DNA from 3 places in the Pseudoalteromonas sp. NS-SX12 genome. Region 3 is predicted to be linked to each of the others. Evidence: predicted binding sites of a transcription regulator. Region 3 holds the regulator's gene; each other region holds the start of a gene.

Evidence for each region. Region 3 encodes sigma-54, which starts transcription at its own class of promoters, with help from an activator protein. Its sites were predicted from a motif close to GTTGGCACGNNNNTNGNNT; they were not measured.
Region 1: the regulator sigma-54 is predicted to act here: its motif matches at 1,430-1,448, upstream of AC2IOM_RS18205 (ferritin-like domain-containing protein).
Region 2: the regulator sigma-54 is predicted to act here: its motif matches at 1,497-1,515, upstream of AC2IOM_RS09485 (HAD-IIB family hydrolase).

What each region holds. Positions count from the first base shown of each region.
Region 1 covers NZ_CM170635.1:903,160-906,405, forward strand. The annotation lists gene AC2IOM_RS18195 (BON domain-containing protein) at 1-182, opposite strand, end outside; gene AC2IOM_RS18200 (mechanosensitive ion channel family protein) at 456-1,349, shown strand; gene AC2IOM_RS18205 (ferritin-like domain-containing protein) at 1,489-1,935, shown strand; gene AC2IOM_RS18210 (DUF1328 domain-containing protein) at 1,969-2,139, shown strand; gene AC2IOM_RS18215 (hypothetical protein) at 2,189-2,380, shown strand; gene AC2IOM_RS18220 (hypothetical protein) at 2,473-3,171, opposite strand; gene AC2IOM_RS18225 (FAD-dependent monooxygenase) at 3,171-3,246, opposite strand, start outside.
Region 2 covers NZ_CM170634.1:2,043,763-2,047,008, forward strand. The annotation lists gene AC2IOM_RS09475 (YbaB/EbfC family nucleoid-associated protein) at 1-23, shown strand, start outside; gene AC2IOM_RS09480 (lipid-transfer protein) at 108-1,277, opposite strand; gene AC2IOM_RS09485 (HAD-IIB family hydrolase) at 1,559-3,246, shown strand, end outside.
Region 3 covers NZ_CM170634.1:1,176,282-1,179,527, reverse strand. The annotation lists gene lptA (lipopolysaccharide transport periplasmic protein LptA) at 1-364, shown strand, start outside; gene lptB (LPS export ABC transporter ATP-binding protein) at 361-1,086, shown strand; gene AC2IOM_RS05605 (RNA polymerase factor sigma-54) at 1,165-2,661, shown strand; gene hpf (ribosome hibernation promoting factor) at 2,684-2,971, shown strand; gene ptsN (PTS IIA-like nitrogen regulatory protein PtsN) at 2,973-3,246, shown strand, end outside.

The DNA.
Region 1 (3,246 bases), on a different replicon from region 3:
TCTACATCGGTGTTAATATCAAACGAATTTAGCTGTGTATTGAAAAGTAAAGTTGCTTCAGCTTTACCATCAATCCAAGCGTCGCTTGCTTCTTTTTCCCACTGGTTGTCTTTCGCGTTTACTGAAAGAGCAGTTGTAGATAAAACAGTAACTAGTGCAAGTGTATTAAATGTACGATTCATAATAAATTTCCTTTTTGCTGAGTTCGATTTACTTAATGCATTTCACATACCAGAATTTTTAACATTAAATATCAGTAACTTATGAAAAAACAAAAATTTACCAATGTAGCTTTTACACAACCAGTGTGAAAAATATCCCTGTACCTTTTACACAAATACACCGCCCCATTATTACAAACGCCTCACAACACCTTAGCCTTACGCAATTTAGCTACGCTGGCATATAAACTGCGTACCCCAAGGTAACGTCATTACATTATTAAAGGAGCAGTTATGTCGATTACATTGGAGAAGTTTTGGTCTCTTATAAATGAAAAGCTCACTCACTGGCTTGAAATAACCATAAAGAATTTGCCCAACATGGTAATTGCGCTTGTTATCTTCATTGTGTTTTTAGTTTTATCTAAATGGATATCGGGTTGGATAAAGAAGTTACTTAACCGCATTTTTGAGTCATCACAAATTGCCGGCCTTATTACAGGCATTTGTCGCATGGTGATTATTGTTATTGGTTTCTTTTTCGCACTCGACATTATGGGGCTGTCAAAAGCGGTGGCATCATTACTTGCGGGTGCGGGTATTATTGGCCTTGCTATTGGCTTTGCTTTTCAAGATATGACCGAAAACCTAATTGCAGGCATTGTAATGGGTATTCGAAAACCATTTCGCGTTGGCGATATTATAGAAGCCGGCGATACCTTTGGCACGGTAGAGCGCATTAACTTACGTAATACCTTAATAGAGAACTTTTATGGTCAAATGGCCATAGTGCCCAACAAAATACTGTTTAAAAACGAGCTATTAAATTACTCGCGACTGCGTAAACGTCGTATAGAAGTACCTGTGGGAATTTCGTACGCAGACGATGTAGATAAAGCACGAGACGTGCTTACCGATGCTATTAATGATCTTGATGGCGTAATTAAACAATCTGAAACTGCAGTATATGCCAGCGAGTTTGCTGACAGCTCAGTAAACCTGCTTGTATGGTTTTGGATAGACTACCCAGGCGAGATTGGCTTTATGGAAATGCGCCACAAAGCGGTTGCCACTATTCATAAAACACTTGAGCAAAACGACATTCTTATTCCATTCCCAATCCGTACTTTGGACTTTAACGCAAAGGGTGGCCACTCTTTGCAAGATATACAGAGTCAAGATAAGTAAAAACTTCATAGTGCCTGTAAATGTGTCGCAGGCACTTTTCAACAAAACAACCTAAATTACTGATTTTTAATGATTTAATTTTTGGCACACGCCATGCATTAATAGTTTGAACCGTTAAGAAAATTGAAAAGGAGCATTTATGTCAAACTCGAATTACAACTTAACCCCGGTAAAAGAGCTTGTGAAAGTTTTAAATGGCGGTATCGAATTTTATAAAGAAGCCAAAACAAAAGTCTCTAGCCAAAGTCTTGAAATCATCTTCGATCGCATGATTTCTGAGAAAGAGCGTGCCGCGGCTGAATTGCAACCATTAGTAGTGCTTGATGAAGGTGAAGTCGAAACGGACAGCGACTTAGTTGTATCAATGCGCGAAACATACACTAAGGTGTTGTCGGTAGTAAGTACTGATAAAGAACATACTTACATTGCCCAGCTTGAAGAAGTTGAAGACCGCGTACTTGATAAAATTGAAGCAGCGCTTGAAGAGCCATTGCCAGCGCCTTACTTCAGTACGTTAAAACTGATTCAAAACAGCATGCAAGCGTGTCATGACGAGATGAAAGCATTGCAAGAAGTAACCGCTTAATAGTTAACCGAAACCGATAATTAAGGAGGATGTATGCTTGGTTGGTCACTTACATTTATTGTTTTAGCAATTGTTGCCGCACTTTTAGGATTTGGTGGCATTGCAGGCGCCGCAGCGAGTATCGCGAAAATTTTATTCTTTGTATTTGTCGCACTGTTGGTACTGTCGCTGATTTTACCCAGAGTAAGGGCACCCAGGGCTTAAGCGGGCCAAAAACCGCTAATACTCAATTAATTTTATAAGGAAAAATATCATGAAAACATTAATGACAATGACAAAAGTAATTGCACTTGGTGCCGTATTTACACTAACGGGTTGTTCTGAAGGCCCAGCAGAAGATGCAGGCGAGCGTATTGATGAAGCCATCACTGACGCGCAAAACAAAGCCGAAGACCTGTGTGAAAAAGCGAAAGAAGAGATCGGCAGCGAAGAACAAAACTGCTAATAGCTTTGCAACCACAGAGTTTATTAATCTGATTTTAACCACTAACGAGTAGGCCTAAGCGACTATCATTATCCCCAGATAGTCGCTTTTTTTTAATCCGCACTTTGAGTAGTTAGCTCATTAAACGTGGCAAGCAATTTATCCAACACAAACGGATCACTATTAGCGTGATCAAAGCTAATACTTAGGGGAACGCTCGGCTCTCCATTAATCGTTTTACGCTGACCAAAATAAAATAAGGGGCGTCCTGTTTTTAATTTGTTTCGATGTATTTGAAATGACGAAAATGCCATATTAGGTAAATTGCCAATAAACGGACACAGTGCCCATACTTCCTGTGGCAATACTTCTAGTTTTGCGTCATTACAATCCACAGATTTGCGATAATAACGCGCAAACTCAGGCCACGAAAGTGCCGTAACATTTTCTAAGATCACATCTTTAAAACGCAGCTCTCCCCCTACCGCAATTGGACAAAAAATAGGAAGATTATCAAATCGATACCATTTGCCATTAATGTTACGGGTCGAGAAAATCCACTCACTCTTAAGTGCCCGTGCTAAACACCAAATTAAAAAGCCTTGAAATGATGCACCTTCAGCACTTTGAAAATGATTTTGGTAATTATCACGAGCCGCGCCTAGCGGTAAATCAAGTGTAATAGACAAGTACGGATCGCTTACATGTTGGTCATCATGAAAATAATCCATTGCCCAGCGTTCGTAAAAAGACAAATCATGCGAACTTAGCAACTCACCCTGATACGTGTTTAGCATAGTTTGAAACTGCATTACTTTACCTCTTGGTCTGCCATTAATTTACGCCAGGCTTTCACATTTTGTGGACCTTGCATGCGAATCAACACA
Region 2 (3,246 bases), 870 kb from region 3:
CAGGCTTCAAAATGCCGTTCTAATTTAGAAAGCATTTTATGTTTTGAAAAATAGCGCCTTTTGGCGCTATTTTTATATGTATTAGATATATCTATCAGAATTCAAAACTACTTTTGATACAGGGTAACTACCACAGCGCCACCTAAGCCAACATTATGCTGTAACGCAAACCTTGCGCCTTCAACTTGTCTTTTTCCTGCTTGGCCTCGTAAATGCCAGCATAATTCAACACATTGCGCTATGCCAGTTGCACCAATGGGGTGGCCTTTTGACATCAAACCACCAGATGGTCCAATCACAAACTTACCTCCGTAAGTATTGTCGCCGTCTGAAATCAGCTTTATTGCTTCACCTTCTTCACACAGTCCAAGCGCTTCATAATTAATTACTTCATTGGTGGTAAAGCAATCATGTAATTCAATTACATCAACATCTTGAGGTGAAACACCCGCTAGGTTAAAGGCTTTATTGGCAGCGCGTTTAGTCATATCAGCCCCAACCGAAAGAATAGGATCTTGCCATGACTCTTCAGTGTCGGTTGCCATGGCTTGGCCAATAATTTTCACCCCATGTTTAATATTATGTTTTTTAGCAAAAGCATCACTACACAGAATAGCAGCTGCAGCGCCGCAGGTAGGCGGGCAAGCCATAGTGCGCGTCATATAATCATCAAAAATTATTTTGTCATTAAGCACACTTTCTACGCTAAGTGGTGTTGAAAACAATGAATAAGGGTTATGTATAGCATGACTTCGTGATTTTACGGCCACTTTTGCATAAAGCTCGCTAGTGACATTATATTTTTCCATATAATGTTTTCCGGCTGCACCAAATGCGCGTAGTGCAATCGGCGCTTTTGCAATACCAAATTTATCATACACTGCATTGGCTCTATCAAACGGGTTTTCCCTATCAGACCAATGTGAGCCGAGCGCACCAGGTTGCATTTCCTCAAAGCCAAAAGCCACAACACACTCAACCTCACCAGACAATATAGCCTGCCTTGCAGCATAGAGCGCTGTTGAACCACTTGAGCAATTATTATTAACATTAATGATAGGAATACCGGTTTGCGCAACATCATAAAACGCATGCTGCCCACAGGTACTATCGCCATAAATATAGGCTGCATAGCCTTGTTCGATTTGGCTTACATTAACGCCAGCGTCAGTAAGTGCCAATCTAATAGCGTTTGCAGCCATTACGCGATACGGCTCTTGTTGGCCAGGTTTACAAAACTGTGTCATACCGACGCCAGCTACGATTACATTCTTCATTTTCAGCCTGTTGTTTTTATTATCTGAATTTTATTTTTACATTAAATACCAAGTATTAAGTGATTTAAAGATTAACCAAATACCTTACTTTTTAGCACTTTGTTTGTGTTATGGAACGTATAAACCGTAACAATAACGCTAACAAGTACATCTTTATTAGTTCGGAATTTCAATTACGAAAGCCTTTATATTATTTAAGCCAAACTGCAGGTGGTATGTTTTGGCACATTCCTTGACATATTATTAGATAGTTTATTAAAACGTTCAAAGGATGCATTAATATGGTGCAAGCACTCTCTACCAAGTTCCTGACTAAATTTTTAGAAAAACATGCGCTTTCTCAGGAAGTTAAAAAAACAATAAAAACTTGGTACGCGCCAATCGCAGAACAAATCGCACTGCACCAAAATAGAACAAAACAGCCATTGGTGATTGGTATAAATGGTTGCCAAGGGTCGGGCAAAAGCACACTCACGGACTTTTTAAATCAATATCTACGCATGTACTTTGGCTTAAATGTGGTGTCGATTTCGCTGGATGATTATTACTTATCTGCATCTGAGCGCGAAGAACTCGCCACACATATTCATCCTTTACTTGGTACACGCGGTGTACCGGGTACCCACAAAATTGAGCAGCTAGATCACGACTTAGCAGCGCTTACGCGTAAAACGCTAAAACGCCCTTTGTTTATTCGTCGTTTTAATAAAGCCACAGACAATCCGTTTCCATCAGATAAATGGACCAAAGTTACATCAGCGCCCGATGTGATTATTTTAGAGGGGTGGTGCGTAGGGCTTAACGCAGAGCCACAAGATGCTCTAAAAACACCGATAAATGCGCTTGAAGCCAATGAGGACCCAAACGGCACATGGCGTGAATACGTAAATAATCAGCTAAGTGGTGTTTACCAAAATGTGTTCAAGCGGGTAGACCGCTGGATTATGCTAAAAGCACCTAGTTTTGATGTAGTAGCACAGTGGCGCAAAGAGCAAGAAGCCAAGCTGCGCTTGCAACAAGATAAACTGCCAGCCAATAAAATAATGAGCGAACAAGAAATAGAGCGCTTTGTACTGTTTTTTGAAAGGCTCACCCGAGTTGGTTTAGTTGATTTTAGCCAAACCACCGACATCACTTTACACCTAAATGAAACACGCAAAATTGTTAACGTAACAGGGCGTTTTAAACAGTTATGCTTTCCTGAAAAACTCGCGGTATTTACCGATCTGGACGGCACCTTATTAGATCATTACAGCTATGAGTTTCAGCCTGCAAAAGTGAGTGTATTTTTATGCTACGAACTGGGCTTTCCCATTATTCCGTGTACCAGTAAAACCTTTAAAGAAATTATCGCCATTCGCACCCAGTTAGGACTAGGTACTCCGTTTATTGTGGAAAATGGCGCTGCCGTATTTTTACCCAAAAAGTGGTTGAAAGAATATTTAATTGATCCCGTTGGCTTAATTGAATTCGGCGAGTTTTACATAAAAGAATTTGGTCAGCCGCGCAGCTTTTGGTTAAACCAACTAAAACAATACGCAAATGATTTTGCCCATCTATACAAAGGCTTTGCGCAAATGACTAATAGCGAATTGGCAGAGCTAACAGGCCTAAGTGAAAAAGACGCCGAAAAAGCCAAACTACGTCACTACTCAGAGCCGCTGCATTGGTTAGGTGATGCTTGTCAAAAAAAGGCATTTATAAAACGTATGCGTGAAAATGGCGCAACCATTATTGAAGGTGGGCGCTTTTTGCATGTGTGTGGCGACGAAAGTAAAGGCGTTGCATTGAATTGGTTGTTTAACCTAATCAAGCACGAATTGCCGGGAGATTGGCTGAGTGTGGCACTAGGCGATAGCGAAAACGACAGCGCCATGTTAGAGCAAGCCGATATTGCAGTACAAATCAAATCAATGACTCACCCGTTTATTACACTTGAGCGTTCAAAAGGCGTTATGCGCTCAACTAT
Region 3 (3,246 bases):
TAATGTACAAATTAAGCATGGCAATATGACCATCACCGCCGATTACCTTGAAGCACATAAACGAGCTGAGTTAGGAGATAACCAGCAATTACTTATTGCCAGTGGTGATCCGGTAAAATTTAGTGCTGAACAAGAAGATGGGTCAATCATTGTCGCAAGTGCTAAAAAAGTCACTTACGATGTGGCTAAATCATTATTTACAATGTCTGGTGGCGCCAAATTTCAACAAAATGGCGACATGATGTCAGCAGATACCATCATCTATGATCGCGCAGCTGAAACAGTGACGTCTAAAAAAGCTGAAAACTCAACTAACCAAGTAAAAACCATCATCAATACGCAAAATGAACAAGGCGGACAATGAGCACATTAATTGCCGAAAAGCTGGCTAAAAGTTACAAATCACGCCAAGTGGTAAAAAATGTTGGTTTAGAAGTGAAAGCTGGCAGTATTGTTGGTTTGCTGGGTCCTAACGGTGCCGGTAAAACCACGACGTTTTACATGATTGTTGGTTTAGTGCCGAGCGACAATGGCGTTATTCGTATTGACGATAATGACATTACATTGCAACCAATGCATAGTCGCGCCCGTTTAGGCATAGGCTATTTACCGCAAGAATCGTCGATTTTTAGAAAGCTTACTGTATATCAAAACATCATGGCGATTCTAGAAACACGCAAAGAACTTAATCGTGTGCAACGCGAAGAAGCGCTCGATGATTTATTAGAAGAATTTAACATTGGCCATATCCGAGATTCACAGGGTATGGCATTGTCGGGCGGTGAACGTCGTCGTGTGGAAATTGCGCGCGCATTAGCCGCAAACCCCAAATTTATCCTGTTAGATGAACCTTTTGCTGGTGTTGATCCTATTTCAGTGATAGATATAAAGAAAATAATTGAGCATTTGAAAAATCGCGGCATTGGCGTGTTAATAACAGACCACAACGTGCGTGAAACCTTAGATGTATGTGAAAAAGCCTACATTGTTTCTCACGGCGAATTAATCGCATCTGGCACGGCTGAAGACGTTTTAAACAACCAAAAAGTACGCGATGTATACCTAGGTGAACAATTCAGACTATAGTAATAGTTATAGGCCTTAAATTTGGAATTGAATTGTTAACTAGCGGCTTGAAATCGAAAGAAGGATTAGAATAACTACATGAAGCAATCTTTACAGCTTCGCCTTGGGCAGCAACTAACAATGACTCCACAATTGCAACAGGCTATTCGCTTGTTGCAACTGAGTACGTTAGATTTGCAGCAAGAAATTCAAGAAGCGCTTGATGCCAATCCTTTACTTGAAGAAGACATTGACTACAGTGACGATAAACAAAACAACGAAAGCACTGAGTCAAACAAAGACGAATCAATAAACGGCGATGATGTTGAAGCAGCGCCAAGCCAAAGTGAAATTGAATCAAGCGACGCACTTAGCAACGAGAATATTTCTGAAGATTTAGCTATGGATGTGTCGTGGGATGATTATATCAGCGCCGCACCAGTTTCTGTCAGTAACGCCCCAGCTCCTGACAACGATACTGTATATCAAGGCTCTACCAGCGAATCATTGCAAGATTACTTGATGTGGCAATTACGCTTAACGCCGTTCAGCGACACCGACGAGATGATCGCAACCACAATTGTTGAAGCGGTAGACGATTCAGGTTATTTAACACAAAGTAGCGAAGAAATTTTAGAAGCGGTACAGCAATCTGACGACCAAGAACAAATTGAACTAGACGAAGTTGAAGCTGTACTTAAACGCGTTCAACTCTTTGATCCTGTTGGTATTGCTGCACGTTCGTTACAAGAATGTTTATTGATCCAGCTCAATCAGTACGACAAAAATACCCCTTGGCTAAACGAAACAAAGAGCGTAATCTCAAACCATATGGAACTTTTGGGATTACGTGATTATCGTACAATAATGAAGAAGGCTAAACTCAAGGAGCCTGAGTTAAAAGAAGTCTTAACATTAATACATAGCCTTAATCCAAAACCAGCTGAAAGCATCATAAAAGAAGAGCCTGAATATGTGGTTCCCGATGTTTCAGTAAAGAAAATTAAAGGACGTTGGCGCGTTGATTTAAACAACGATAGCATGCCAAAGATCCGCGTGAATGAACAATATGCTGCGCTTACTCGCTCGATGAAATCAAGCACTGACAGCCAGTTTATTCGCAACCATTTGCAAGAAGCAAAATGGTTTATTAAAAGCTTAGAAAGTCGCAACGATACTTTATTAAAAGTAGCCAATTGCATTGTTGAACAACAACAGGCATTCTTTGAATATGGTGACGAAGCAATGAAACCTATGGTTTTAAACGACGTTGCCGAAATGGTCGAGATGCATGAGTCGACTATCTCGCGTGTAACAACGCAAAAATACATGCATACACCACGTGGCATTTATGAGCTTAAATACTTTTTTTCAAGCCACGTTAGCACGGAAAATGGGGGTGAGTGTTCATCTACCGCGATTCGAGCACTGATCAAAAAGCTAGTTGCGGCGGAAAATCCAGCTAAACCATTAAGTGATAGCAAGATTACCGACTTACTAGCAGAACAAGGAATTAAAGTGGCGCGACGCACTATCGCAAAATACCGTGAGTCGCTATCCATACCACCGTCTAATCAGCGCAAGAGCCTGATCTAGACCAAATAGAAGGAAAATGCTTATGCAATTAAACTTAACAGGTCGTCACGTAGAAATTACTGATTCTTTAAGAGACTATGTCACTAACAAATTTGCAAAACTAGAGAGGCATTTTGATCATATAAATAACGTGCACGTTATTCTAGATATTGAAAAACTATCACAAAAAGCAGAAGCTACTATGCATGTTAACGGTGGCGAATTGTTTGCCTCTACCGAGCATCAAGATATGTATGCAGCAATCGATGGCCTGGTCGACAAACTAGACCGCCAAGTAATTAAGCACAAAGAGAAACTTTCTCGCCACTAAAATGAAATTAACCGATATTATTGCTGAGGACTGCGCTAAAACCGCGGTCCTTTTTAATAGCAAAAAAAGACTGTTTGAATTTATTAGCGACCTTGCCCATCAGCAAGCCCCTGATATTACTTCTCAAGAGTTTCTTGAAGCCTTGCTGCAACGCGAAAAACTAGGTAGCACGGGTATTGGTAAAGGCCTCGCCATTCCTCATGGCCGCATTGATGGCCTACAAAATACCATTGGCTTTTTAATTGTAAATCAGTCACCTATTCCGTTTGATGCTA